Azospirillum brasilense: one gene and its partner. The protein of the gene in region 2 interacts with the protein of the main gene of each other region in a pairwise test. Links are inferred from orthologs where the notes say so. Each region holds a gene or a part of one and is shown on either strand. Other genes may lie near its edges. The genes, in order: mrdA and D3869_RS04205.

Region 1 (14,182 bases), 1.8 Mb from region 2 along the record:
ATCAGGAGCCGCCCGTTGAAGGCCGGATCGCCCTGATGGCCGAGGATCGCGCATTCCTGCGCCTCGAAGCTCGTGACGAGGCCGACCCGCTGCCGGTCCTCCGGCACATGGCCGACGCCGAGCGCGCGCAGCCCCCGCGCGGTGAAGCGGTCGGGCCGGTCGGCCAGCTCCTCCCCACGCAGGCGGACGGAACCGCCCGCCGGCGGTCGCATGCCGGCCAGCGCCTCCAACAGTTCGGACTGGCCGTTGCCTGACACGCCGGCGATGCCGACGATTTCCCCGGCGCGGACGGTCAGGCCGACGCCCTTCACCCGCTCCACCCCGGCGCCGTCGCGCACGCGCAGGCCGGAGACCTCCAGCACCGCCGGGCCGGGCGTGGCCGGCGCCTTTTCCACCCCCAACAGCACCTTGCGCCCGACCATCAGCTCGGCCAGCGCCTCGCGGCTGGTGTCGGCGGTGGCGACGTTCGCCACGACCTGTCCGCGGCGCATGACCGTCACGTTGTCGGTCAGCTCCATGATCTCGCGCAGCTTGTGGGTGATGATGACGACCGTCTTCCCCTGCTCGCGCAGCGCGCGGAGGATGCGGAAGAGATGGTCGGTCTCCTGCGGGGTGAGGACTCCCGTCGGTTCGTCGAGGATCAGGATGTCGGCACCGCGGTAGAGCGCCTTCAGGATCTCCACCCGCTGCTGCGCCCCCACCGGCAGCTCGCCGACCGGGCGGTCGAGGTCCACCTCCAGCCCGTAGTCGCGGGCGAGCCGGGTCAGCTCCGCCCGCGCCCGTGCCATCCCGGCGGCCAGGGTGATGCCGCCCTCCGCGCCCAGCAGCACGTTCTCCAGCACGGTGAAGGGATCGACGAGCATGAAATGCTGGTGGACCATGCCGATCCCGGCGGCCAGGGCGTCGCGCGGGCTGTGCACCGCCACCGGGCGGCCGTCCACCAGGATCGTCCCGCCGTCGGCGGGCAGATAGCCGTAGACGATGCTCATGATCGTCGATTTGCCGGCGCCGTTCTCGCCGATCACGCCGTGGATGGTGCCCTTCGGCACGGCCAGCGACACGTCGCGGTTGGCGTGGTTGGCGCCGAACCACTTGTTGACGCCGCGGGTTTCCAGAGCGGGAGGGTGTTGGGGCATGGGGACTTTCATGATTGGAAGGTCCGTGCCCCCACCCTTCCCACGGCTTCGCCGCGGGCCCCTTCCCTCCCCCGCTTCGCAGGAGAGGGAGCTATATCCCCTCCCCTGCGCAGCTCTCGCGCAAACCGGAGGTTTGCGCTGACGCGACAGGCGGACCTTTGGTCCGCCAAGAGCGGGGGAAGGTTAGGGAGGGGGCAATGCTCGGCGACGCGGAAACTCAGCTCACGGCTGATACGGCTTCACCGCCAGCTCGCCCGCAATGATCTTGCGCTTGGCGTCCTCGACGGCCTTTTCCATCTCCGCCGTGACGAGCTTGCGGTTGTTCTCGTCGAGCGCGTAGCCAACACCCTCCTCCTTCAGCCCGACGACGCGGTGCCCGGCCGTCCAGCTGCCGTCCCTGGCCGACTTCATGCAGTCGTAGACGGTCACGTCCACGCGCTTGACCATCGAGGTCAGGATCTTGCCCGGGTGGATCCAGTTCTGGTTGCTGTCCACCCCGACGCCCAGCTTGCCGGCGTCCGCGGCGGCCTGCAGCACGCCCAGCCCGGTCGCCCCGGCCGCCGCGAAGACCACGTCGGCGCCGCGCCCGAACTGGCTCTTGGCCAGCTCCGCCCCGCGGGTGGGGTCGTTCCAGGCGGCGGGGGTGGTGCCGGTCATGTTGGTGAAGACCTCGCCGTCCGCCTTCACATGGCGAACGCCCTGCTCGTAGCCGGTCAGGAAGTTGCGGATCAGCGGGATGTCCATGCCCCCGATGAAGCCGACCTTGCCGCTCTGCGAGGCCAGCGCCGCCAGCATGCCGACGAGGAAGGAGCCCTCATGCTCCTTGAAGGTCACCGACTGGACGTTGGGCAGGTCCAGCTTGTCGTCGATCAGGCAGAATTTCGTGTTGGGATACTCGCGCGACACCTTGTCGACGGCGGCGGACTGGGAGAAGCCGACCGCCGTGATCACGGTGGCGCCGCGCCGCGCCATGTTGCGCAGCGCCTGCTCGCGCTGGCTCTCGCTGGTGACCTCGAACTCGCGGTAGACGATTCCGGTCTCCTTCTTGAAGCGCTCCGCCCCGTTGTAGGCCGCCTCGTTGAAGGACTTGTCGAACTTGCCGCCCTGGTCGAACACCACCGCCGGCATGAACTCGTCCGCCGCCAGGGCCGGGCCCGCGGCGGGAACGGTCGCCGCCGTCAGCGACAGGGCCAGGATGGTCAGAATGCGCGTCATCGTCATCGTTCCGCTTCCCCGTTCCGGTGCGCCCGCTTGCCGGGTCGTGGCGGCCAGGATAGCCGCTCCTCCCGCCCCGCGACAGGGGGCACATGGCAGGGGGAATTCCGCCGCAGGTCACAGCCCCTGGGGGACCTCCCTCCGCGACGCCGGTTGACGGAAGGGCGGTGGCCCGCTATCACGCCCGCCATTGCCCGGAGGAGGGGCCCGGAGGAGGGAATCGCAGATTGGACGAGGTGATCGGCGTGCATGGTCTGGTGGTGCTGCTGCAGGGCATCGTCCTGGGAATCGCCATCGCCGCCCCGGTCGGCCCCATCGGCCTGCTCTGCATCCGCCGCACGCTCCAGCACGGGCCGCTGATGGGCTTCTTCACCGGCTTCGGCGCCGCCGTGGCCGACACCATCTACGGCGCCATCGCCGCCTTCGGCGTCTCCGCCGCCCTGGACTTCCTGCAAGGGCACGAGATCGCCTTCCAACTCGTCGGCGGCATCTTCCTGATCGTCGTCGCCATCCGCACCTTCCGTCAGAAGCCGGAGGACGAGGAGCGCGAGGCCGCCAGCGCGCCCGACACGCCGTCCTTCCTCGGCGGTTTCATGACCGGCCTGTCCCTGACCCTGACCAACCCGGCGACCATCATGGCCTTCATCGCCATCTTCGCCGGCTTCGGGCTGGGCGGCAATCTGGGGCGGGTGGACGCCTCCACGCTGGTTGCCGGCGTCTTCATCGGCGCCTCGCTGTGGTGGTTCACCCTGTCCATGGGCGTCGCCGCCGTCCGCCACCGCATCTCCGACCGCGGGCTGACCCGGCTGAACCATTGCACGGGGGTGGCGCTGGCGGCCTTCGGCCTGTGGGCGCTCGGCATGGCCGTCACCGGCATGGCCGGCTGGGCCATGGGATGAGCGTTAAACGCTGAACCTCAAGGGCTGAGCGGGGCTCCCGCCACCGGCGGATCGCCGCCCGGCCCCCGCGACGATTTCTGGGCGCGGCGGATGCCGTGGAAATGGCTGACCAGCCGGTACAGGTACAGCCCGACCAGGACCACCAGCAGCCCAACCGTGAAATAGCCCACCAGGCTGTGCGCGAAGGGCCAGCGGGACAGCATGTAGCCGGTCCAGGCGAGCAGCAGCGTCCACAGGATCGACCCGATCCCGGAATACAGGCAGTAGAGCGGGATCGACATCCGGCAGGCCCCCGCCGGGATCGAGATCAGCGTCCGCACCCCCGGCACCGGCTGGGTCAGGAACACGGCGATCCCGCCATGCTTTCCGAACCACTCCGTGCTTCGTCGGACCTTTTTGGGGTGGATGGTCAGCCAGTGGCCGTAGCGTTTTAGAAAGGCCTCGAGCCGGTCGCGGCCCATCAGACGGCTGGGCAGAAACCAGACCAACTGCCCGACCAGCGAGCCCAGCCCACCGGCCAAGGCGACACCGAACAGATTGTACTCGCCCTGCGCCGCCGCGATGCCGGCCAACGGGATGACCGACTCCGCGGGAACCGGCGGGATCACCCGCGCCAGGACCAGCAGCAGGAAAATGCCCACGTAATTCATCGTGTGCATCACATCGACCAGCCAATTGGTCAGTCCGCCAGCCATGTCTGCCCACCCGAATTTTAATCCCTCGAAAAAACAGGCCGGCAGGCCGTCGGTTCCTGAACCATGTCGCGGCGCGAAACCGCATGTCACATTCGGGCGATAGATGCTTAGATATAAAATAGGCAAGAGACGTACACACCCCCGTATGCAGTCGAACGTCTCTGTCCGATACCGGCCATGACGCATTCACTCCGCCATGGTGAGAAGAGAGAGAACCGCCATGCTTCTGAGCAACTTCAAGATATCTACGAAAATCTTGTCCATCATCATCATGCTGGGAGCGATCTGCGCAGGAATTACTGCCACGTCGGTCACCGGACTGGACGCGCTGAGCCGCGCCACCGACGAGATCAAGGCTTCCGGCGATGAGATGAGGCTCGGTGCACGACTGAATCGCCTGGTGGTCGAATTGCTCCGCGACGAATACCGCCTTGCCGCCAACCCTGCGGATCTGCCGCAAGTTCTGCCCTCCATCGCGATGAGCCGCGACTCGCTGTCCGCAAACCTCACCAGGGTCAAGGAGACCGCCGACCCCGAGCAGAAGCGCTTGCTGGCAGACTTCGAAGCGGCGCTGTCGCTCTACAAGACTCAATTGGAGCAGACTCTGGCCGTAGCCCGTGAGATCAACGCGAAGGGTGCCGTCGGATTTCATAAGGACATTCTCGCTTCGGTCGAAAACAGCGCTATCGCCGCGCGGAATCTCCAGGATCTGAGCGTTAAATACACCGCCTACACCGACGACAAGGCGTCACGTCTATCCGACGACGCTTCCCAACTGGCGGAACGGCGGGCCGTCCAGCTCATCGCGGCGGCGGCTGTCGGCATTCTCGTCGGCCTGCTGCTGGGCTGGCTGATGTCGCAGTTCGGAATCGTCCGCCCGGTGACCGCCGTCGTCGCCTGCCTGCGCGGGCTGGCCGACGGCAAGCTCGACACGGAGGTCTACGGGACCGACCGCAAGGACGAGGTCGGCGCCATCGCCGCCACCGCCGACGTCTTCAAGCGCAATCTCCTGCACAGCCGCGCCATGGAGCGCGAGGCCAAGGAGGCCGAGGCCCGCTCCCAGGCGGAAAAGCGCGCCGCGATGCTCGCCCTGGCCGGCCGTTTCGAGTCGCAGGTGGGCGTCATCGTGAACGACGTCGGCGGCGCCGCCACCGAATTGCAGGCCACCGCCGCCCAGCTCGCCTCGGCGGTCGAGGAGGTCGGCGCCCAATGCAACGCCGTCGCCGGCGCGTCGGAAGAGGCCAGCGCCAACGTCCAGACCGTCGCCTCGGCGTCCGAGGAGATGTCCGCCTCCATCCATGAGCTGGCCGAGCGCGTCGCCCGCTCCGCCGCCCGCTCCAAGGCCGCCGCCGAGGGGGCCAACCAGGCCCAGGCCCAGCTCGACGCCCTGTCCGCCGCCATCGAGCAGGTCGACCAGATCGTCGCCTCGATCAACGCTGTTGCCTCGCAGACCAACCTGCTGGCACTGAACGCGACCATCGAGGCCGCCCGCGCCGGCGAGGCCGGAAAGGGCTTCGCCGTGGTGGCGAGCGAGGTGAAGAACCTCGCCAACCAGACCCACGCGATGACCGAGCAGATCGGCAACCAGATCGCCGCGGTGAAGAGCGCCTCCGGGCGGACGGTGGAGGCCATGCGCGCCATCATCACCCAGGTCGAGGACATCGACCGCTCCACCGCGGAAATGGCCGCCTCCGTCGAGCAGCAGAGTGCCGCGACCGGAGAGATCAGCCGCAACGCCCAGCAGGCCGCCAACGGCACCGCCGAGGTGTCGAGCAACGTTGCCGGCATCCAGCAGGCGGAGTCGGAGACCAGCGCCGCCACCCACAGCGTGAAGGAGGCGGCCGACCAGCTGGCCGCGCGCGCATCGAGCCTGAAGCGCGAGGTGGATCAGTTCCTGTCCGAAGTGCGTGCGGCCTGATCGGCCGCGCAGTCCCGAAGCCTACAGTCCCAAAGCCCTACAGCCCCAAAGCCCCTCAGCCCCGGGTGCCGCCCGGCGGCGGGGGCGGCGGGGCGCTTTCCGCCACGGCGGCGCGGCCCGGATCGCGTTTCTGGCATTCCAGCAGGATGTCGCGCGCGATCGGCGCCGCCGCGGTGGACCCGCCGCCGCCGTGCTCCACGAACACCGCGCAGGCGTAGCGCGGGGCGCTGACCGGGGCGTAGGAGATGAACAGCGCGTGATCGCGCTCCCGCCAGGGCAAATCCTCGTTCTTCCGCACGCCGGTGCTGCGCTCCGCCATGGTGATGCGGCGGACCTGGGCGGAACCGGTCTTACCGGCCATTTCATAGCCGGGTTCGGTGATGCGCGACTTGTAGGCGGTGCCGTTCGGCGCGTTCGTCACCTCGTAGAGGCCGCGCAGGACGAGGTCGAGATTTTCCTTCTTCACCCCGATCGGCGGCCAGCTCGTCTGCTCGCCCGACAGCGCCTTGATCTGCTTGGTCAGGTGGGGCTTCACTGCGAAGCCGCCGTTGGCCAGCCGCGCGGTCATCGCGACGAGCTGCATCGGCGTGGACAGCACGTAGCCTTGCCCGATCGCCGCGATCAGCGTCTCGCCCTGCGCCCAGGGCTTGCCGAGCGCGCCCTTCTTCCAGTCGATGGACGGGATCAGGCCTGGGCGCTCGTGCGGCAGGTCCAGCCCGGTCAGCTGCCCCATGTCGAAGCGGTTGGCCATCTCGGCGATGCGGTCGATGCCGATGCGCCGCGACACGTCGTAGAACCATACGTCGCAGGAATGGCGCAGCGCGCCGACCACGTCCACCGTGCCGTGCCCGCCCTTCTTCCAGCAGTGGAAACGGTGGTCGCCGAGGTCCATGTGGCCCGGGCAGAACACCGAGTGGTTGCGGCTGATCAGCCCCGATTCCAGGGCCGCCAGGGCCACCACCGGCTTGAAGGTGGAGCCCGGCGGGTATTGCCCGGCCACCGCCTTGTTGTTCAGCGGCGTCGCCTGGTTGGACAGCAGCTCCTCCCACAGCTCGGCGCTGATGCCCATGGTGAACTGGTTGGGGTCGTAACTGGGGTGTGAGCACAGGGCGTAGATGCCGCCGGTGTGCACGTCCATCACCACACAGGAGGCGCTGACCTCCTGCGCCAGCCGCTGCTGCACGAATTTTTGCAGGCCGATGTCGATGGTCAGCTGGACCTCGCGGCCCGGCTGCCCCTCGTCGCGCGACAGCTCGCGGATGACGCGCCCGACCGCGTTGACCTCGAGCTGGCTGGTGCCCGCCGTGCCGCGCAGCGCCTTCTCGTGATACTTCTCCATCCCCGCCTTGCCGATGCGGAAGCCGGGCAGCGACAGCACGGGGTCGCCGTTCAGCTCCGCCTCCGACACGGCGCCGACATAGCCCAGGATGTGCGCGGTCGCTTCCGCCTCCGGGTAGTGGCGGATCTCGCCGACCTCGATGGCGACGCCCGGCAGGTCCGGCGTGTTCATCTCGATGGTGGCGACCTGCTCCCAGGTCAGGTTCTCCCGCACGGTGACCGGCACGAAGCGGCGCTTGCGATGCAGCTCGCGCATCACGCGGCGGCGGTCGCCGTCGGTCAGCGGGACGATCTTGGAGATCTTGTCGAGCGTGTCCTGGATGTTGCGGGTGCGCTCGGACACCACGACGACGCGGTAGTTCTGCTGGTTCACCGCCAGCGGCGCGCCGAACCGGTCGACGATGGTGCCGCGCGACGGGGCGACCAGCCGCAGGCTGATGCGGTTCTCCTCGGCCAGCATGGTGAAGCGCGCGGACTCCACCACCTGCAGGTAATAGAGCCGCCCGACCAGAGCGGACAGACCGGCGAGCTTCAACCCGCCCAGCACGGCGGCGCGGCGGGTCAGCAGGCGGTAGCGGTCGGTGTCGCGGTCCATCGCAGTCAAAGGCTCACATCCCCTGCCAGATCATCCCTGCCGGCTATCCCTGACCTCACCCCAGTCCATCAACCTGGCCCATCATCCCTGAAGAAACGCGCGGTGCACGCGGATCAGCATCCAGGCGATGGCCGGGAAGAAGGCCATGGTCAGCAGCGCCTGGAACAGCGCCGGCCGGAACGGCAGCACCGTCGCCTGGAGCGCCGAGAAGGCCAGCCACTGGATGCAGGCCACGCCCATCATGATCAGCCCGAAGCCGAACCACATCAGGGCGAAGGTGCTGGACACCAGGACGCGCCGCTGGCTGGACACCGCCCAATGGACCAGCACCAGCACCAGCGCGTTCACCCCCAGCGGTCCGCCGGTCAGCAGGTCCTGCAGCAAACCGATCAGGAAGGCGGTGCCCGGCCCCATCAGGTCGGGCCGGTGGATCGCCCAATAATAGACGGCGATGGCGGTCAGGAAAGGCGCCACCGACGCATAGCCGGGCAGCGGCACCGGGATCATCCCGGCCAGCGCCAGCATGACCGTCACCGCGAAGGGCGCGAGATTCCGCCCCGTCTTGTCCAGCCGCTGCCACAAGGTCAGCGTCATTTCGACTCGGACGACGGTTCCGTCTCGCTTCCCGGCAGGCTGAACTCGACCAGCTGCAGGTGTTCAACCCGCGACAGGTCGACGTTCGGCTGCACCCGGACGCCACGTTCACCGGCCGAGGACACCACGCCCACCGGCAGCCCCGGCGGGAACTGCCCGCCGTGACCGGAGGTCACCACCCGCTCGCCCACCTGAACCGGCGCTTCCGGCGGCAGGTAGAGGAGCCGGGTCTGGTCGGAATTGTCGCCCGCCATCACCGCCCGCTGGCGCGAGCGCTCCAGCACGACGGGGATGCGGGTGTTGATGTCGGTCAGCAGGAGGACGCGCGCCGACCATTCCCCGACCTCGATCACCCGGCCGACCAGCCCGCTGCCGGCGATGGCCGCCTGCCCCTTGCGCACCCCGTCGCGACGGCCGGCGGTGACCACCAGCGTGCGCAGGAAGGAGCTGCCGGGAGCCGCGATGACCCGCGCCGTGATGAAGGAGGAGGACGGCTCCGGCGTCGCCTTGAGAAGGGAACGCAGGCTGATGTTCTCCGCCTCCAGCCGCAGCGCCGCCTGCTTCCACTGCAGCAGCCGAGCGTTCTCCGCCTTCAGCCGCTGGTTCTCCTCGAAGGCGTTCTGCACCTCGACCACCGACTCCACGACATGGGCGGCGGTGGCGGCGGGGCGCGAGATCGCGTCGAGGATCGGGGCGAAAGCGTCGGTCACCCGCGCGCGCGCGCTGTCCACCGACAGCGCGTCGATCCGGCCCACCATCATCAGGGCGACGGAGGCGAGCACCAGCAGAAGGAAGGAGAAGCGCTGGGCGAGCGCCCGCAGCGGGGCGGCAAGGCGCACGACGGAACCGGAATTGCGAGGCTTCACAGGATCATCCCGTCCAGGTACGCGATCCGCCCCCGGCTACGCTGGCGAATGGACGAACCACCGGGGGAACCCAACCGAGCAATACACCAATCAGTAGGCGCTGACCAAGACGTTTCGCAGCGTCTTCATCTCTTCCAGCGCCCGCCCGGTGCCCAGCGCGACGCAGGACAGCGGGTCGTCGGCGATCGACACCGGCAGGCCCGTGGCGTGGCGCAGGACGAAGTCCAGGTTGCCCAGCAGGGCGCCGCCGCCGGTCAGCACGATGCCCTTGTCCACGATGTCCGCGGCCAGTTCCGGCGCCGTGTGCTCCAGGGCGACCTTCACCGCCTCGACGATGGCCGACACCGGCTCCGCCAGGGACTCGGCGATCTGCCGCTCGGAGATGATGAGTTCCTTGGGCACGCCGTTCATCAGGTCGCGGCCCTTGATCTCCAGGATGCGGCCCTCGCCGTCTTCCGGCGGGCAGGCCGAGCCGATTTCCTTCTTGATCCGCTCCGCCGAGCCTTCACCGACCAGCAGATTGTGGGTGCGGCGGATGTAGCCGATGATGGCCTCGTCCATCTTGTCGCCGCCCACGCGGACCGAGCGGGAATAGACGATGCCGCCCAGCGACAGCACGGCCACCTCGGTGGTGCCGCCGCCGATGTCCACGACCATGGAGCCGGTCGGCTCCGTCACCGGGAGCCCGGCGCCGATCGCGGCGGCCATCGGCTCCTCGATCAGGAAGACGCGGCGGGCGCCGGCGGCCTCCGCCGATTCCTGGATCGCGCGGCGCTCCACGGCGGTGGAGCCCGACGGCACGCAGATGATGACCTGCGGGCTGGCGAAGCTGCGCCGGTTGTGCACCTTGCGGATGAAGTGCTTGATCATCTCCTCGGCGACTTCGAAGTCGGCGATGACGCCGTCGCGGAGGGGGCGGATGGCCTGGATGTTGCCGGGCGTGCGGCCCAGCATCATCTTCGCCTCGTCGCCGACGGCCAGCACCTGCTTCTTGCCGCGGACGTTGGCGATCGCCACGACCGAGGGTTCGTTCAGAACGATGCCGCGGCCCTTGACATAGACCAGGGTGTTGGCCGTCCCCAAATCGATCGCCATGTCGGCGGAAAGCACGCCGAGGAGTTTGGAAAGCATGGACCCGACTAACTCTTCAATGCGGTTGAGACGGCCTTGCCGGCGATGTGCCCGCTCCGGTGCGGAGGGCCACGCCCGCCAACGGTTCCATAGACGAATGCCCCTTCGCGCTCAAGCGGAGAGTGCAACCGGCACGCCTTGCCGAACCCTTGTCTCCGGCGCCCGTGGGGCGGACGCCGGCGCCGGTCCGGCGCTCTGGTCGATGGGAGGCGGTCCTTGAGGCAAGGCCGGTCCCGGCGGAATGTCCAGTCCCCGAAGTCCTGGCGGAACGCCGTCCTCCGGTGCCCGCCACACTGCCGCGTCAGGGTTAATTTTCCGTCAACAGGAGGCGGGAACCTCCGGCGTCCGGCCAAACCGCTCCGCTCGCGGCGGGGGTATCCTTAGGCTGATTCCCAACCCGCCGCAACGGCTTTGTGTCGGGTTTGAAACCGCTCCGGCGCCCTCAATGATGATCGGATTTCGCCGCGGCCGCCGCCTTGCCGTGCGCTCCGTGATGGCTCCCTTCCAGCCGGTCCATCAGGGCCAGCAGGACGCCCGACACCACGAAGGTCATGTGGACGATGACCATCCACATCAGGTTTTCCTTGCTGGTGTTGTCGATGTTCATGAAGCTTTTCAGCAGGTGGATGCCGGAGATCGCCACGATGGAGGCGATCAGCTTCAGCTTCAGCCCGCCGAAGTCGACCTTGCCCATCCAGTCCGGGCGGTCCTTGTGGTCGGCCACGTCGATCTTGGACACGAAGTTCTCGTATCCCGAAAAGATCACCATCAGCAGCAGGTTGCCGGCCAGCGACAGGTCAATCAGGGTCAGCACGGCCAGGAGGACGTCCTTTTCCTGCATCTCCAGCACGTGCGGGACGATGTGGAAGATCTCCTGGGTGAACTTCGCGAGCAGGAGCACCAGCGACACGACGAGCCCCAGATAGAAGGGGGCGAGCAGCCAGCGGCTGGCGAAGATGATCTGTTCGAAACGGCGTTCGATCATGACGGTCGGCGTCCGTGCTTGGTCATAAGGGGTAGCAGGGCCGGACTCTTGCCATTTCGCACATGCGAAATCAACCATTCCCATGCGGCGCCCGCCGCGTGCCGCGCGGCGACGGTACTGGCCTGCCGGGCCGCAAAACTGTAAGGTTTCCGGCCGTCCGCCACCGACGCCCGCACCGATAAGGCCAGCCCCATGAAGCACCCCGCCCCGCACATCGTCACCGCGTTCGAAGACGCCATGAAGCGGCTGAAGGCCAGCATCGTGCAGATGGCGGGCGCCGCGGAAACCCAGCTCGACGGCGCGCTGACCTGCCTGACCCAGCGCAACCCGGAGCAGGCCCGCGCCATCGTCGAGTCCGACGCGCGCCTCGACAGCTACGAGCACGAGATCGAGGCCAATTGCATGCGCATGCTGGTGCTACGCCAGCCGGTGGCCGACGATCTGCGCGAGGTGATCGCCGCGCTGAAGATCGCCGGCAACCTGGAGCGCGTCGGCGACCACGCCGCCAACACCGCCCGCCGCGCCGTCTCCGTGGCCGAGTTCCCCGAATCCCCGGCGATGAGCACCCTGCCCAACCTGGGCCGTCTGGTGCGCCAGCGCCTGACCACCGCGGTGGACGCCTATGTGGACGGCGACGTCGAACTGGCGCTGCGCGTCTGGCGCACCGACGACGAGGTGGACGCGCTCTACACCAGCCTGTGCGAGAGCATCAACCAGTCGGCCGCCCGCCTGCCGGAGATGTTCACCGCCCACATGCACCTGCTGTTCATCGCCAAGAGCCTGGAGCGCATCGGCGACCACGCCACCAACATCGCCGAGGTCGTGCATTTCGTGCACACCGGCCGGCCGCTGCTCGACGAGCGGCCGAAGGCGGACCGGTCACGGGGGGATGTGTGAGGTTTTCCAGCCGGTTGCACTTGCCCCCACCCTAACCCTCCCCCGCTTCGCAGGGGAGGGAATTTTCTCCTCCCCCTGCAAAGCGGGGGGGAGGTCGGGAGGGGGACAAGCCAACAGCAGAACTATCCACAAACGAAAAAGCGCGCCTCGCGGCGCGCTCTCCCGTTTCTCGATCCAGGAACCGATCAGTTCTTGGACTTGTCGACCAGACGGCGCTCGGCGATCCACGGCATCATGGCGCGCAGCTTCTCGCCGACCTGCTCGATCGAGTGCTCGGCGTTGCGGCGGCGGGTCGCCTTGAAGGACGGCTGGCCGGCCTTGCACTCCAGCATCCAGTCGCGGACGAAGCGGCCGGTCTGGATGTCCTCCAGGACGCGCTTCATCTCGGCCTTGGTCTCCGGGGTGATGATGCGCGGGCCGGTCTTGTAGTCGCCGTACTCGGCGGTGTTGGAGATCGAGTAGCGCATGTTGGCCATGCCGCCCTCATACATGAGGTCGACGATCAGCTTCACCTCGTGCAGGCACTCGAAATAGGCCATCTCCGGGGCGTAGCCGGCCTCGGTCAGCGTCTCGTAGCCGGCCTTGATCAGCTCGGTCAGGCCGCCGCAGAGCACGGCCTGCTCACCGAACAGGTCGGTCTCGCACTCTTCCTTGAAGGTGGTCTCGATGATGCCGGCGCGGCCGCCGCCGATGGCCGAGGCGTAGGACAGGGCGATGTCCAGCGCGTTGCCCGAGGCGTTCTGGTGCACGGCCACGAGGCAGGGCACGCCGCCGCCGCGCTGGTACTCGCCACGGACGGTATGGCCGGGGCCCTTCGGCGCGATCATGAACACGTCGAGGTCGGCGCGCGGCTCGATGAGGTTGAAGTGCACGTTCAGGCCGTGCGCGAAGGCGAGCGCGGCGCCTTCCTTCAGGTTCTTGGCGAGGTCGTCGCGGTACAGGTCGGCCTGCAGCTCGTCCGGGGTGAGGATCATCACCACGTCGGCCCAGGCGGCGGCCTCGGCCGGGGACATGACCGTGAAGCCGGCGTTCTCAGCCTTCTTGATGGTGGCCGAGCCCGGGCGGAGGGCGATGCGCACGTCCTTCACGCCGCTGTCACGCAGGTTGTTGGCGTGGGCGTGGCCCTGGCTGCCGTAGCCGACGATGACGACCTTCTTCCCCTTGATCAGGTTCACGTCGGCATCACGATCATAATAGACGCGCATGGTGGTCTTCCTTGGATTTTTCGATCTGGTGGTGCGAGTTTTGCGCAGCGGAATTACTCCACCGGCGAAAGGGCCGCGTCAAGCACAAGACTGTTCGGCAGACCTGCAAAAGGACGGCGGGCTGGGTCGTCTCCCTGTCATGGGTGGCGTCATAGCCCGCCGCTTAGGGCCAAAATCAGAAGCCGGTGGCTCCCTTGGACATGGCGACGACGCCGGTGCGGCTGGCCTCGACGAGGCCGAGCTGAGCCATCAGCCCGACGAAATCGTCGACCTCGGCCGTCGTGCCGGTCAGTTCGAACACGAAGGAGGTCAGGGTGGCGTCCACGACCTTCGCCTTGAAGATGTCGGCCAGGCGCAGCGCCTCGATGCGGCGCTCGCCGGTGCCGGCGACCTTGACCAGCGCCAGCTCACGCTCCACCGACGGACCCTCGTCCGTCAGGTCGTGCACCTTGTGCACCGGCACGAGGCGGTCGAGCTGGGCCTTGATCTGCTCCACCACCATGCGGGTGCCGGAGGTGACCAGGGTGATGCGGGACAGGTGGTCGGCGTTGTTCACCTCCGCCACCGTCAGGCTTTCGATGTTGTAGCCGCGGCCCGAGAACAGGCCGATGACGCGGGCCAGCACGCCCGGCTCGTTGTCCACCAGCACGGCGATGGTGTGCTTCTCGATCTTCTCTTCCACGATCCGTACTCCGCCAGAGGGCCTTC
Region 2 (14,373 bases):
CGGTCGCCTCGTCGGACGCGTCGGCGGACTCGCCGAACGGCGCGCGGCCATCCTCGCGGTCACGCCCGCGGCCACGGCGGCGGCGGCGGCGGCGGCGGCGGTCGCCCTCGCTCTCCCCGGCGGCGTCGGCGCGTTCCGTGACCTCGGCCCCGGCGACCTCGGCGGCCTCGACGACGGGCGCCTCCTCCTCGGCCTCCTCGGCCTCGGCGGCCAGGATGCGGTCGGTCTCGGCCAGGACGCGCTCGGCGCTGACCAGCGGCACGTCGTCCTCCGGCGTGCGGGCCTTCACGCGCTCAAGCCGCAGGTCCGGAGCGATCAGCGTGTCGTCGGCCTGGACCATGACGCGGAACCGGTAGCGGTCCTCGATCTTGGTCAGCTCGCCGCGCTTCTGGTTGAGGATGTAGAGCGCGATGCGGGTCGGCACGAAGACGGTGATCTCCGACGACCGCTTGCGGATGCCCTCCTCCTCGATGGCGCGCAGCACGTGCAGCGAGGCGGATTCCACCGAGCGGATGACGCCGGTGCCGGAGCAGTGCGGGCAGCGCTCGAAGTTGGTTTCCAGCAGCGACGGGCGCAGGCGCTGGCGCGACAGTTCCAGCAGTCCAAAGGCGGAGATGCGGCCGAGCTGGATGCGCGCCCGGTCGTTCTTCATCGCCTCCTTCAGACGGCGCTCCACCGCGGCGTTGTTGCGGGGCTCCTCCATGTCGATGAAATCGATCACGATGAGGCCCGCGAGGTCGCGCAGGCGGAGCTGGCGCGCCACCTCGTCGGCGGCTTCGAGGTTGGTCTTGTAGGCCGTTTCCTCGATGTTGCGCTCGCGCGTCGACTTGCCCGAGTTGACGTCGATGGAAACCAGCGCCTCGGTCGGGTTGATGACGATGTAGCCGCCGGAGCGGAGTTGCACGACCGGGCTGTGGATCGCGTCGATCTGCGTTTCCACCTGATAGCGGTGGAACAGCGGGATCGTGTCGTCCTGGTACTGCATGACGCGCTTGCTGTGGCTCGGCATCATCATGCGCATGAAGTCGCGCGCGGTGTTGAAGCCGGCGCTGCCCTCCACCCAGATCTCGTCGATGTCGTCGGTGTAGAGATCGCGGATCGAGCGCTTGATGAGGTTCGCCTCCTCATAGATGAGGCAGGGCGCGGACGACTTCAGCGTCTGGACGCGGATGTCGTCCCACAGGCGCAGCAGATATTCGAGGTCGCGCTTGATTTCCTGCTTGGAGCGTTCCAGCCCCGCGGTGCGCAGGATGACCGCCATGCCTTCCGGAATGTCGAGATCGGACAGGATCTCCTTCAGGCGCTTGCGGTCGGCGGGGTTGGTGATCTTGCGGGAGATCCCGCCGCCGCGGCCCGTGTTGGGCATCAGCACGCAGTAGCGGCCCGGCAGCGACAGGTAGGTGGTCAGCGCCGCGCCCTTGTTGCCGCGCTCCTCCTTGGTCACCTGGACCAGCATGACCTGCCGGCGCTTGATGACTTCCTGGATCTTGTAGCTGCGCAGCGGGCGGGCGCGGCGGCGGTGGGCCTCTTCGACCTCGTCCCCGCCGATGACGTCCGGGCTCTCGGCCGGGGCGGCGCCTTCCGGAGCCTCGTCCGAATCCGCGGCCTCGTCCGAACCACCGTCCGAACCGGCGTCCGTGGCGAAGGCCGGGACATCGCCCTCGAACCCGTCGCCCTCGGCCTCGGCGTAGGAGCCGGGCATCGGGGAGTTTTCCTCGACCACGACATCCGGGCGGATCGGCTCGGCCATCACGGCGCCGTCGGCGGCGGCCTCGGCGCGGGCCTCGGCCTGCTCCTCAAGCCGGCGCTCCTCGGCCAGCAGGGCCTCGCGGTCGGCGATCGGGATGCGGTAATAGTCGGGGTGGATTTCCGAGAAGGCCAGGAAGCCGTGGCGGTTCCCGCCATATTCCACGAAGGCCGCCTGGAGCGACGGCTCGACCCGGGTCACCTTGGCAAGGTAGATGTTGCCCTTGAGTTGCTTCCGGGTGGCGATTTCGAAGTCGAGATCTTCGAGTCTGTTCCCATTGACCACGGCGACCCGGGTTTCCTCCGGGTGCGTGGCGTCCACCAGCATGCGCTTGGCCATACAAGATCCCCATGACGCCCCAGGCCGCCCGCGCGACGGACAAGCCGCCAGGGCGCGTCATCGTTGTGAGCGAAGCCTGCGGAACCGGCCCCTAACCCGTCGAACGGCGCTGACGAAGCAGCCAGGACGGGTCGGGCTTCGGCCTCCGGGTTACGGCCTTGCGGCCGGCACCAGCTTCGAGGTTTCGTCCCAATCCACCGGCAACCCAGAAGCGTCACGCCCCGGACCGCGCCCGATGATGTAAATTTCGGCCGTGGGGGTCCGCGGGCGACGCCCACAGTCACCCCGGAGAGAAACCTCTCGGAAGAGTGGGCTGGTGGGTCGCGGTATGTCGCAGAGCTACCATAGACAAGCACGAAACCATGCACAACGTGGAATTCGGCGAAAGTTGCGGTCCGTCGCATCCGGTTCGGCGGCATTTCCCCGGGCCGGGGCCGGCGGGGGCGGTGTTGCATGAACGGCACCCTCGCCGACAATTCCGCCACGCCCCCGGACACCAGCGTTGAGCGCCTTGATTTCGCTGCGCTATAGCTGAGCGCTGGCTTTGCCGGTTTGTGGTTTCTGGTGGAACGGATGCCCCGATTGCTCGCGATTGTCGCTGCGCTGGGCGCCCTTCTGGGGGCGGCCGTTCTGCCGTGCGCCCCGGCGCAGGCCCAGACCACCGCGGCGCTGCCCTTCCCGCCGCCGGTGCAGGAGCGGGTGTCCGTCCTGAACGCGCGGCTCGGCCTGCATCCCGACAAGACGCGGCTGGTTCTGGAACTCACCGACTCGGTTCCCTTCACCGTGTCGGTGCACGGCTCGCCCTACCGCGTCGTCGTCGATCTGCCGGAGGTGAGCTGGCCGGGCGGCAACACGGTGATGGCGGGCAAGGGCGTGGTCGCCCGCTACCGCTTCGAAGGGCGCGACGGCGGCGCCTCCCGCCTGGTGGTGGAGACCGACGGCCCGGCGCGGGTGGTCGAGTCCTACCTCATCCCGCCGCGCGACGGCTTCAAGCCGCGCTTCGTCCTCGACATCGCCCGCACCACCCCGGCGCAGTTCGCCGCCGCCGCCCCGGTCGCCGCGACCACGGCCACTGCGGCCACCGCGTCGGTGAGCCGCGACGCGGTCCGCCCGCCGGCGAAGAAGGACCCCATCGTGCCGGTCGCCGCGGCCCTTCCGCCCCCGGTCCCGCCGCGGGCGGCGCCGGTGCCGGAAAAGCCGATGATCGTCGTCGATCCCGGCCATGGCGGCGTCGATCCCGGCGCGGTCGGCGTCGGCGGGGTCTATGAGAAGGACATCACGCTGGCGATGGCGCGGGAGCTGAAGCGCCAGTTGGAAGGGTCCGGCCGCTACCGGGTGCGGCTGACCCGCGACAAGGACGTGTTCATCCGCCTGCGCGACCGCGTCGCCATCGCGCGGGAGGCCAACGCCGACCTGTTCCTGTCTCTGCACGCCGACAGCATCGGCTCCGCCAACATGCGCGGCCTGTCCATCTACACCCTGTCCGACCGGGCGTCCGACCGCGAGGCGGAGATGCTGGCCGCCAAGGAGAACCGGGCCGACGCGCTGGCCGGCATGGACCTGTCCTCCGAGAATGATCTGGTGGCCTCGATCCTGATCGACCTCGCCCAGCGCGACACGATGAACCACTCCAAGCGCTTCGCCAACATGGCGCTGGAGCACCTCGGCCGCGAGGTCAAGCTGATCCCCAACAAGCCGCACCGTCAGGCCGGCTTCGCCGTGCTGACCGCGCCGGACATGCCGTCCGCGCTGGTCGAAATGGGCTACTTGTCGAGTCCCCAGGACGTCAGCCTGCTGAGCAAGTCGGCCCACCGCGAAAAGCTCGGCCGCGGCATGGTCCGCACCATCGACGCCTATTTCAAATGGCTGACCGGGGCGCAGAAGAGCTGAGGCTCGGTTGAACCGAAATCGGCCGCGCCGGGCACCGCTGCCCAGTGCAGCCATGCGGGCGGGGGCGGGCGGGCATACGCGTCTTCCGGTCACCACTTTCTTGCATGCGCCTTGTGGCCGTCACATTTTCCTGACATGGCTGCGAGGGAGTCGGACTGCTGCCCCTCGCGGTGTAGGATGCCGCCCATCGGACGGTTCCGCGTCTTCCCGGTCTCTGTCCCGGACGAAGGCGGCGGGGCCGCCGCCATGCCTGTCTGGGAACCGTCATGCGCTTTATTCTGTCCGCCCTGATGGCCGTCGTGATCCTCGCCCTGGCCGGGGCGGGAGGGCTGGTCTACATGCTGGACCATTACGATCACGAACTGCCGGACTACACCAAGCTCGCCAACTACGAACCGCCGGTGACCACCCGCGTCCATGCGGGCGACGGACGCCTGCTGGCCGAGTTCGCGTCGGAAAAGCGCGTGTTCGTCCCCATCGACGCCATGCCGAAGCGCGTGACCAACGCCTTCCTGTCCGCCGAGGACAAGAACTTCTACGACCACAAGGGCATCGATCCCGTCGGCATCGCCCGCGCCATCCTGACCAACGTGGAGAATCTCGGCCGCGACCGCCGGCCGATGGGCGCCTCGACGATCACGCAGCAGGTCGCCAAGAACATGCTGCTGACCAACGAGGTCTCCTTCTCGCGCAAGATCAAGGAAGCGATCCTGGCGGTCCGCATCGAGCGGGCCTTCAGCAAGGACCGCATCCTCGAGCTGTACCTGAACGAGATCTTCCTGGGATACCGTTCCTACGGCGTGGCGGCGGCGGCGCTGAACTACTTCAACAAGGCGCTGGACGAGCTGGACATCGAGGAGGCGGCCTATCTGGCGGCCCTGCCCAAGGCGCCCAGCAACTACCATCCGGAACGCCAGCGCGACGCCGCCATCGCGCGGCGCAACTGGGTGATCGGGCGCATGGCCGAGGACGGGCACATCACCCCGGAAGAGGCCAGGATCGCCCAGTCCAAGCCCCTGGTCGTGCGCAAGCGCGACGAGCAGGAGTATGTGACCTCGGAGTATTTCGCCGAGGAGGTCCGGCGCGAGCTGGTGAAGCTCTACGGCGAGCAGGCGCTCTACGAGGGCGGCCTGTCGGTCCGCGCCTCCATGGACCCGGTGCTTCAGCAGGCGGCGACCAAGGCGCTGCGCAGCGGGCTGGTCCAGTACGACCGCCGCCACGGCTACCGCGGCCCGGTCGGCAAGATGGAGAATTTCGACAACTGGGCGAAGAAGCTCGCCTCCATGGCGCCGCCCGCCGGCTCCGAGGGCTGGCATCTGGCGGTGGTGCTGAAGGACGACGAGGCGGCGGCGCTCGACATCGGCCTGCCGGACGGCTCGCGCGGCCGGGTGCCGCTGGCCGAGCTGCGCTGGGCGCGGGCGCAGCGCGACGACAACCGGCTCGGCCCGGAGATCCGCCGCCCTTCCGACGTCGCCAAGCTGGGCGACCTGATCCTGGTCGAGGCCGCCGGCAAGGACGAGAAGGGCAAGGAACCGCCGGCGGGCACCTACGCGCTGCGGCAGGTTCCGGCGGTGCAGGGCGGTCTGGTCGCGCTCGACCCGCACACCGGCCGCGTGCTCGCCATGGTCGGCGGCTTCTCCCCGCACATGAGTTCCTTCAACCGCGCCACCCAGGCAATGCGCCAGCCGGGCTCCTCCTTCAAGCCCTTCGTCTATCTGACGGCGCTGAACCAGGGCTTCACCCCGTCCTCGCTGGTGATGGACGCGCCGTTCGAATACGACCCCGGCCACGGCCAGCCGATCTGGCGGCCGGAAAACTACAGCCACGAGTTCTACGGCCCGACGCCGCTGCGCGCCGGCATCGAGAAGTCGCGGAACGTCATGACCGTCCGTCTGGCCCAGGCCGTCGGCATGGACAAGGTGAAGGCGCTGGCCGAGAATTTCGGCATCACCGACAACCTCCAGCCCTACCTGCCGATGTCGCTCGGCGCGGGCGAGACGACGGTGCTGCGCCTCGCCACCGCCTACGCCATGCTGGCCAACGGCGGCAAGCGGGTCGGCCCGACCTTCATCGACCGGGTGCAGGACCGCAACGGCAAGACCATCTTCCGCCACGACACGCGCCCCTGCGCCGCCTGCAACCAGGTGGCCTGGAACGACGGGCTGACCGTTCCCGCCGTCGCCGACACGCGGGAGCAGGTGAACGACCCGCGCACCGTCTACCAGATGGTCTCCATGCTGGAGGGCGTGGTGCAGCGCGGCACGGCGACCAAGCTGCTGTCGCTGGGCAAGCCGCTGGCCGGCAAGACCGGCACGACCAACGACAGCCACGACGCGTGGTTCATGGGCTTCTCGCCCAACCTCGTGGTCGGCACCTACATCGGCTTCGACCAGCCGCGCTCGCTGGGCGCCCGCGAGACCGGTGGCTCGGCGGCGGTGCCGGTGTTCAAGGACGTGATGGAGGTGGCGCTGAAGGACCAGCCGGCCACGCCGTTCCGCGTGCCGCGCGGCCTGCGCCTCGTCCGCGTCAACCCGGAGAACGGGCGTCTCGCCCAGCCCGGCGAGCGCAAGGCGATCTGGGAGGCCTTCATCCCCGGCACCGAGCCGAACCCCGACCAGCCGCAGATGGTGCTGGACGGCTCGGCCCACGCCGCGGACGGCGGCTGGACCGGCGGGGTGCCCGGCGGCGACCCGGCGGCCCAGCAGCAGCCGGGTGGTTGGGGCGCTCCGGCGGCTCCGCCCTCGGCGGCGACGGTGGGAACCGGCGGTCTCTACTGAGCCGGGCCGGCTCGACAGAACGAGTTCAACAAGAAAAAAGCCCCGCTTCCCGGTTCGGGAGGCGGGGCTTTTCCTTTGTGCGAAGCCTCAGGGCCGTGCGGCGGTGTGGGTGTCCGGGCGGAGCTGGGCGATGGCGTCGGCCGGGGCGGTGTCGGTGGGGCAATCGGCCAGCGGGCGCAGCCGGTCCTCCATCCGCGCCAGCATCACGCGGACGCCCTCCTGATTGATGTGCAGGGCGTCCACGAAATGGGCCTCGTCCTCGACCTCGCGGCGGGTGTCGATGACCGGCACGTCGGGCGGCAGGCGGGTCTTCAGGTCCTCGAAGAAGGCGTCGAAGTTGGTCACCTTCTCGATGTAGCCGGGGAAGAAGGGCGTGATGACCACGGCGACCCGCGTGCCCTTCTCCCGCGCCGTGCCGATGATGCGGTCCAGCGCGTCCCAGTTCGGCTGGAAGCCTTCCATCCGCTCCGTCGGCGCCTTTTCGAGCTGGGCCTTGAGGAAGGGCGACATGGTGCCGCTCAGCGTCCGGTCGCCGGTCGGGTGCAGCCCGTCGAAGGCCAGCCGGATCGTCTGGTTGTTGTTGAAGATCAGCGTGTTGAACAGCTTGTTGGAGGCCCACATGGTGGCGTCGACCTGACGGATGAAGCCGTCCACCCGTTCCGAGTAGTAGGCGAGCAGCGGCAGGTCGGCGAGCGCCTTGGGATCGTCGACCACGCTCGTCGGCTCGACCAGCAGCAGGCGGGGGGCGCCGTGCCGGTCGAGATAATCCTCCCACAGCAGGTCGCCGACCGTGGTGGGGGCGCCGCCCATGCCCAGGTTCAGCACCCGGCCGCAGGTCAGCGCCTGCACCTCCTCCACCGGGAAGTGGTTGTCGGCGCGGGAGTTGCCCAGGATCACCACGTCGGCGGGCGGCCCCTTGCGGTAGACGGTCATGAAGCGGTCCGACGACTGGAGGAGCGTGTCGCCCATCCAGGACGCCACCGCGCGGTCCATGGCGACCACCATGCCCAGGATCAGTCCGACGGCGGCCAAAAGGCGGATCATGGTTCGGGCTCCCTCAGAACTGGAAATAGATGAAGGATCGGTTGGCGAAGTTGCCGAAGAGCAGGAGCATCAGGATCAGCGTGGCGCAGCCGGCGGAGCGGACCACGACGTTGACTCCGGCGTAGCGACGCCCGGCCCCGAACTCGATCATCGCGTCGATCATCAGGACGACGAGGCCGAACAGGGCGACGCGGACCAGATAGCTCATCTGCTGCATGCCGCGCGGCAGGCTGAAATCGCCCTCGGCGATGATGCCCAGGATGGTCCGCACCGTGTGCATGTCGTCGGCGCGGAAGGGCAGCCAAGTCAGCGTGATCAGCAGGAAGACCAGCCCGACGGTCAGCAGCTTCCCCGCCATCAGCGGCGCGCCGCTGAGCCGCAGCGGGCTGCGCTTGGCCAGCCAGCGCACGCCGTCCTCCGCCGCCATCAGGGTGGCGTGCATGGCGCCCCACAGGACGAAGGTCCAGGCGGCGCCGTGCCACAGGCCGGACACCAGCATCACGATGGTCAGGTTGCGGATGCGCAGCCAGTGGGTGCGTCCGCCGCCCATCGGGATGTAGACGTAGTCGCGGAACCATGTGGACAGCGAGATGTGCCAGCGCCGCCAGAAGTCCTTCATGCCCATGGCGAAGTAGGGGCGGGCGAAGTTCTGGCAGAGCGTGTAGCCGAAGATCTGCGCCAGACCGATGGCGATCAGCGAGTAGCCGGCGAAGTCGCCGTAGATCTGGAGCGAGAAGCAGATCAGACCGATGACGTGGTTCAGCGCGTTGAAGAACTCCGGCTGGGCGAAGCGCGCGTCGACCACGGCGGCGGCGTTGTCGGCCAGACCGAGCTTGAGGAAATAGCCCCAGATGATCTTCTCCAGCCCGGCGAAGCGGAAGGCGAAGCTGACGTCGTGGCGCGGGCCGTTCTGGATCTGGGGCAGCAGGTCGCGCGCCCGGACGATCGGCCCGGCGACGAGCTGCGGGAAGAAGGCGACGAAGGTGGCGTAGCGCAGCAGCGACCGCTCCGGCTTCTCCAGATGGCCGAGATAGAGGTCCAGCGTGTAGCTGAGATTCTGGAAGGTGTAGAAGGAAATGCCGACGGGCAGGATGATGGACAGCGTGCGGTGCCCGACGTCGAGGCCGAGCGAGGCCAGCGCCACCTGCGCGCTGTCGATGAAGAAGTTGAAGTATTTGAAAAAGAACAGGATCGCCAGATTGGTGGCGAGGCTTATCTGCATGAAGATGCGGGCGGTGGCCCGGTTCGGCGCGTCGGCGATGCGCAGGCCGCAATAGAAGTCGAGCAGCGTCGTGCCGGCGAGCAGCAGGCAGAAGCGGTAATCCCAGAAGCCGTAGAAGATGTAGCTGGACACCAGCAGCAGCGGCGTGAACAGCCGCGTCCTGGCGAGCATCATGAAGCCCGCCGTGAAGGCCGTGATGAACAGCAGGAACCCCAGGCTGGTGAAGTTCATCGGGGGGCCACGCTATTGTTGTTGGGGAACGGGGGCGCCGATAGCCCGCGCCCGCCGGGTGACGGGCACGAACGTCGGTGACGCTATCATGGGGAACCACCACCTATTCGCGCCGCGAAAGTGGTTTTGCGGCGCAAAAACGGTTTCATCCGAGTGGGTTGCCCGGCTGTCCCTGTGACGGTGCGGCGCTCCGGCGGGTTACCGTTCCGGTCTGGTCCAGCGTCGCGGAAGCCGGTGGGGCTGTGGAATAAGAGGGTGCAACGCCGCTCCCAACCCGCTACATAAGGGCCAAGACACTGGTTCAACTCTGGCTGACGAGGAGGCACTGCGATGCGGGCCGAGATCGAAGCGGCCGCCGGCGAGATTAGAGAATCGCTGGCGCTGCTGAGGAGGCATCTTTGACTGGGATAACGCGCTGCGTCGTCTCGACGAACTGAACGCCCACGCCGAAGACCCCAAGCTGTGGGACGACCCGTCCCGCGCGCAGACCATCATGCGCGAGCGCACCCAGCTCGAAAATTCCGTGAACGGCTACCGTGCGCTTGAGCGCGACCTGTCCGACAGCCTGGAGCTGATCGAGATGGGCGAGGCCGAGGGCGACGCGACCGTGGTCGCCGACGCCGAGGCCCAGCTCTACGCGCTGCGCGACCGCGCGGCCAAGCTCCAGATCGAGAGCCTGCTCTCGGGCGAGGCCGACGCCAACGACTGCTTCATCGAGGTGAACGCCGGCGCCGGCGGCACGGAGGCCCAGGACTGGGCGCTCATGCTGATGCGCATGTACCTCCGCTGGGCGGAACAGCACGGCTACAAGACGCAGTGGCTCGAGGAGAGCCCCGGCGAAGAGGCCGGCATCAAGTCCGCCACCGCGCAGATCAGCGGCCACAACGCCTACGGCTGGCTGAAGACCGAGGCCGGCGTGCACCGTCTGGTGCGCATCAGCCCGTTCGACAGCCAGGCGCGCCGCCAGACCAGCTTCGCCGCCGTCTCGGTGTCTCCGGTGATCGACGACAAGATCAACATCGAGATCAACGAGAAGGACTGCCGCATCGATACCTTCCGGGCGTCGGGCGCCGGCGGCCAGCACGTCAACAAGACGGACTCGGCGATCCGCATCACCCACCTGCCCACGGGCATCGTGGTGGCCTGCCAGCAGGAGCGCTCGCAGCACAAGAACCGCGCCAAGGCGTGGGACATGCTGCGCGCCCGCCTGTATGAGCGGGAGCTGAAGATCCGCGAGGACGCCGCCGCCGCTCTTGAAGCGACCAAGAGCGACATCGGCTGGGGCCACCAGATCCGCTCCTACGTCCTGCACCCCTACCAGATGGTGAAGGACCTGCGGACCGAGGTGGAGACCTCGCAGAGCCAGGCGGTGCTGGACGGCGACCTGGACATGTTCCTGGAAGCGGCGCTGGCTTCCCGCCTGAAGGGTCAGAGCGACGACGCTGCGGCGTGAATGCGGGTGGGGGTAGGTCTAGCCCCCACCCTAACCCTCCCCCGCTTCGCAGGGGAGGGGACTTGATCCTCCCTCCCCTGCGAAGCGGGGGAGGGCCGGGGAGGGGGCAAGGCACCCCCTATTTTTATCCCTTGGCCCATTTTTACCCCTTGGGAAGAAACGCGGCCTCTGCGTTGTTGATCTCCGCAACAAGAAACGGAGAGAGACCATGAACCGCAGCCTGTTCGCCGCCTTCCTGGCCGCCACGGCCTTCGCGTCCCCGGCCTACGCCGCCTGCCCGACGGACTCGATGACGCCGGACATGTATTTCGCCTATGTTGAAGGCATCCAGAAGACCCTGACCGAGCAGGGCTTCCGCCCCGGCGTGATCGACGGGAAGATCGGCCCCAACACCCGCTCCGCCATCCGCGCCTATCAGAAGGCCGCGAAGCTCCCGGTGGACGGCTGTCCGACTCAGGAGCTTCTCGACCACATCAATTTCTCCCAGCCGAAGATCTACGGACCGGGCAAGCGGTAAAATCTGCCCTCACTTTACGAAGGTCAGGTCCATGACGGACTTGGCGTCCAGCGCCTTGTCCACCTGACCTTCGGACTGCCAGAACTTCACCTGATTGACGACGTCGTCGACCAGCAGCTTGCCCTTCGGCTCGACGTAGGGCAGGCCGGCGGCGACCACCTCGGGCTTCTGCTTCGTCGCCTCGGCGATGATCGCCAGCAGTTCGTCGTAGCCCGGCCCCTTCACAATGGCGCCCGACGCGTCCTTGGCGTTGAAGGCGGCGTGGTATTCGGCCAGAGCGGTCAGATAGGCGCTGACGAACTTCTCGGCCAGCGGGCGGCGCTGGGCGACGGTCTTCGGGCTGGTGAAGAGGGCGCCGAGCTGCCACGGCGTCTCGTCGCCGACCCAGCCCAGGATGGTGCCGGAACCTTCGGCGGCGAGCTGACGGGCCACCGTCACCGGGGCGATCACCGCGTCCACCTGACCGCCCTTGAAGGCGGCGACCATCTTCGGCACGTCCTGCATCGCCACCATGGTCACGTCCTTGACCGAGAAGCCGTGCTTCTGGCCGAGCAGGCCGACCATGTAATGGAAGGTCGAGCCGACCGTGGTGATGGCGATGCGCTTGCCCTTGAGGTCCGCCGGCTTGGTCAGCCCGGCGTCGTGCGCCGCCTTGGTCGCCACATAGGCGCTGAGCTGGAAGCCCGGCTCGTCGCGGCTCTGCGCCGCGATCATGGTGACGGCGCCCTTGGCCGCGAGGTTGTAGAAGCCCGCCGTCAGGCCGGTGACGCCGAAATCCACGTCGCCCGAGGCCACCGCCACCGGCACCTGCTGGGCCGAGGTGAACATCTTCAGGTCGACGTCCAGCCCTTCCTTCTCGAAATAGCCCTTGGATTTGGCGATGAAGATCGGGCCGGAGGAGGCCAGCGCCAGCACGCCGATGGAGGTCTTCTCCAATCCCTGCGCCTCGGCGGCGGGCGTCCCGGCCAGCGCCAGGGCCGCGGCACCCATTGCACCCAGAACCAAACGGCGGCTCCAACGCACGACGGTCATTCTCAGTCTCCCATTTTCAATCATCATTTTTCTCACCGCCATTTCAGCAGGCGGCGTTCCAGGATGGACAGCACGGTCCCGATGCCCAGGCCGAGCAGCGAGAGAACCAGCACGCCGGCCAGAAGCTGGTCGGTCAGCATCAGGTTGCCGGCGGTCAGGACGAAGGCGCCGATGCCGTATTCCGCCCCGATCATCTCCGCCGCGACCACCAGGATCAGCGCGATGGAGGCGGTGATGCGGAAACCGGCGAGGATGCCGGGCAGGGCGCCGGGAAGCACGATCTTGCGCAGGATCGACGCCCAGGGCAGGCCGAAGCTCTGCGCCATGCGGATCAGGTTGCGCGGCACCGAATCGATGGCGCTGTAGGTGGCGATCACGGTGGGGAAGAAGACGCCGAAGCCGATGGTGGCGAACTTCGACGGCTCGCCGATGCCGAACCACAGGATGAACAGCGGCAGCAGGGCGATCTTCGGGATCGGGAAGAAGGCCGAGACCAGCGGCACGCCGACCGCCCGCGCCACCGAGCCGATGCCCATGGCGAAGCCCACGGCCATGCCGGCCACCGTGCCCATGACCCAGCCGACGCCGATGCGCATCAGCGACGCCTTCAGGTGCTGCCACAGCGATCCGTCCTGCGCCATGGCGGCGAGCGCCGAGGCGACCGCGCTCGGCGGCGGCAGGAACAACTCGCTGACGAGGCCGAAGCGGTTGGTGGACTCCCACACCGCGATCAGGACCACGAAGGCGAGCAGCGCCGCCCAGCGGTGCCCCTTCACCGTGAAGCCGCCGCCGCGGAAGCGGACGGGTTGCGCCGGCACGGCGGAACGTTCGGTCATCGGGAGGCTGGTGCTGGTCAAAGGGGTATCAGGCATCGGCGATCTCCCGGTCGGCCAGTTGGGCCTCGGCCCGGATCAGGTGCCACAGCCGGTCGCGCACTTCCGCCAGATGCGCCTGGGCGGAGGGCTCAAGCCGCTGGTCGCGCGGCTCCTCGATGGTCACGATCTCGCGCAGGCGGCCCGGACGGCGGCTGAGCACGACGACCCGGTCGGCGAGCCGCAGCGCCTCGTCCAGATTGTGGGTGACGTAGAGGGCGGTCGTCCGCTCGCGCTGCCAGAGCGACAGGAAATCCTCCATCAGCAGCTCGCGCGTCTGGGCGTCGAGCGCCGACAGCGGCTCGTCCAGCAGCAGCATGGCCGGGCGCACGGCCAGCGCGCGGGCGATGCCGACACGCTGGCGCATGCCGCCCGACAGCTGCTTGGGCAGCGCCTTGCGGAAGTCCCACAGCCCCATGCGGCGCAGGCCGGACTCGATGCGCTCCCGCCGATCCGCCGCCGACAGCGGGTGGTGTTCGAGGACGAGCGACAGGTTGTCCTCGACGCTGCGCCAGGGCAGCAGGGCGAAGTCCTGGAAGATGAAGGTGATCGGGTTCAGGCAGCCGTCCGGCACCTCGCCCGCCACCGCGATGGTGCCGGAGGTGGGTGCCACGATGCCGCCGGCGATGCCGAGCAGGGTGGACTTGCCGCAGCCCGACGGGCCGATGACGGCCAGAACCTCGCCCTCCTGCACCGTCAGGTCGATGCCGTCCAGCACGACGAGGTCGTCGTAGCGGTGGCACAGGTCCTTGATGATAAGCCTCATTGTCCCTTTCCTGTTGCCGACCCCGCCCAGGCGATCAGCAGTTCGTCGCGCGAGGTCAGGCCCGCTTCCGGCAGCGCGTGGTTCACGACGGCCTTGGCGGCGCCGCCGGTCGCTTCCGGCAGGCGGTTCTCCCACATGGCCTGATGGAGCGTGGGCAGCTCGTCCCAGTTCCCGAGGTATGTCGTTGGCACACGGACCGCCCCCGACGCAATGACGCGGTTCAGCCCTGCGATTTCCGCAGCGTTCGAAAGATGCGTACCGACGATGGTCGCGGATGGCATCAGGATGCGGCGCTGCCGCATCCACACCTGCGGCGCGTAGAAGCTGTAGCGACGACCATTTCCATTGGGGGCCATATCGCCGCAATAGACCACGCGCCCCGTGTGCGGCTTCACGAGCATAGTCGAGACGGCCAGCGTGTCGCGCCGCGCCCGCTCCACCACCACGTCCGGCATGCCGCGCGGGTTGTCGGCGGCGCGCAGG

What was found.
Region 1: the proteins of D3869_RS04205 (region 2) and mrdA interact in binary tests that used the Escherichia coli proteins (3 or more experiments, as listed by UniProt). The link is inferred for Azospirillum brasilense from one-to-one orthologs.

What each region holds. Positions count from the first base shown.
Region 1 is NZ_CP032345.1:2,603,287-2,617,468, reverse strand. Bases 5,358-8,231 are described here. They hold mrdA (penicillin-binding protein 2), read right to left. Parts: upstream 7,797-8,231; coding sequence 5,919-7,796; downstream 5,358-5,918. Other genes in these bases: mreD (rod shape-determining protein MreD), read right to left, coding at 7,878-8,231; D3869_RS12440 (methyl-accepting chemotaxis protein), read left to right, coding at 5,358-5,863. Outside these bases: D3869_RS12460 (ABC transporter ATP-binding protein), read right to left, coding at 1-1,136; D3869_RS12455 (BMP family lipoprotein), read right to left, coding at 1,359-2,357; D3869_RS12450 (LysE family translocator), read left to right, coding at 2,588-3,250; D3869_RS12445 (DedA family protein), read right to left, coding at 3,268-3,945; more of D3869_RS12440, read left to right, coding at 4,166-5,357; more of mreD, read right to left, coding at 8,232-8,390; rod shape-determining protein MreC, read right to left, coding at 8,387-9,256; D3869_RS12420 (rod shape-determining protein), read right to left, coding at 9,347-10,387; D3869_RS12415 (TIGR00645 family protein), read right to left, coding at 10,830-11,372; phosphate signaling complex protein PhoU, read left to right, coding at 11,565-12,269; ilvC (ketol-acid reductoisomerase), read right to left, coding at 12,455-13,474; ilvN (acetolactate synthase small subunit), read right to left, coding at 13,650-14,156. UniProt on the Escherichia coli protein: Catalyzes cross-linking of the peptidoglycan cell wall. Responsible for the determination of the rod shape of the cell. Is probably required for lateral peptidoglycan synthesis and maintenance of the correct diameter during lateral and centripetal growth.
Region 2 is NZ_CP032345.1:835,440-849,812, reverse strand. The notes cover bases 3,933-6,997. They hold D3869_RS04205 (penicillin-binding protein 1A), read left to right. Parts: upstream 3,933-4,242; coding sequence 4,243-6,753; downstream 6,754-6,997. Other genes in these bases: D3869_RS04200 (hypothetical protein), read right to left, coding at 6,841-6,997; D3869_RS04210 (N-acetylmuramoyl-L-alanine amidase), read left to right, coding at 3,933-3,976. In the rest of the region: D3869_RS04215 (Rne/Rng family ribonuclease), read right to left, coding at 1-2,086; more of D3869_RS04210, read left to right, coding at 2,669-3,932; more of D3869_RS04200, read right to left, coding at 6,998-7,797; D3869_RS04195 (MBOAT family O-acyltransferase), read right to left, coding at 7,811-9,250; D3869_RS04185 (peptidoglycan-binding domain-containing protein), read left to right, coding at 10,912-11,220; D3869_RS04180 (ABC transporter substrate-binding protein), read right to left, coding at 11,230-12,252; D3869_RS04175 (ABC transporter permease), read right to left, coding at 12,285-13,124; D3869_RS04170 (ABC transporter ATP-binding protein), read right to left, coding at 13,117-13,890; D3869_RS04165 (AMP-binding protein), read right to left, coding at 13,887-14,373. UniProt on the Escherichia coli protein: Cell wall formation. Synthesis of cross-linked peptidoglycan from the lipid intermediates.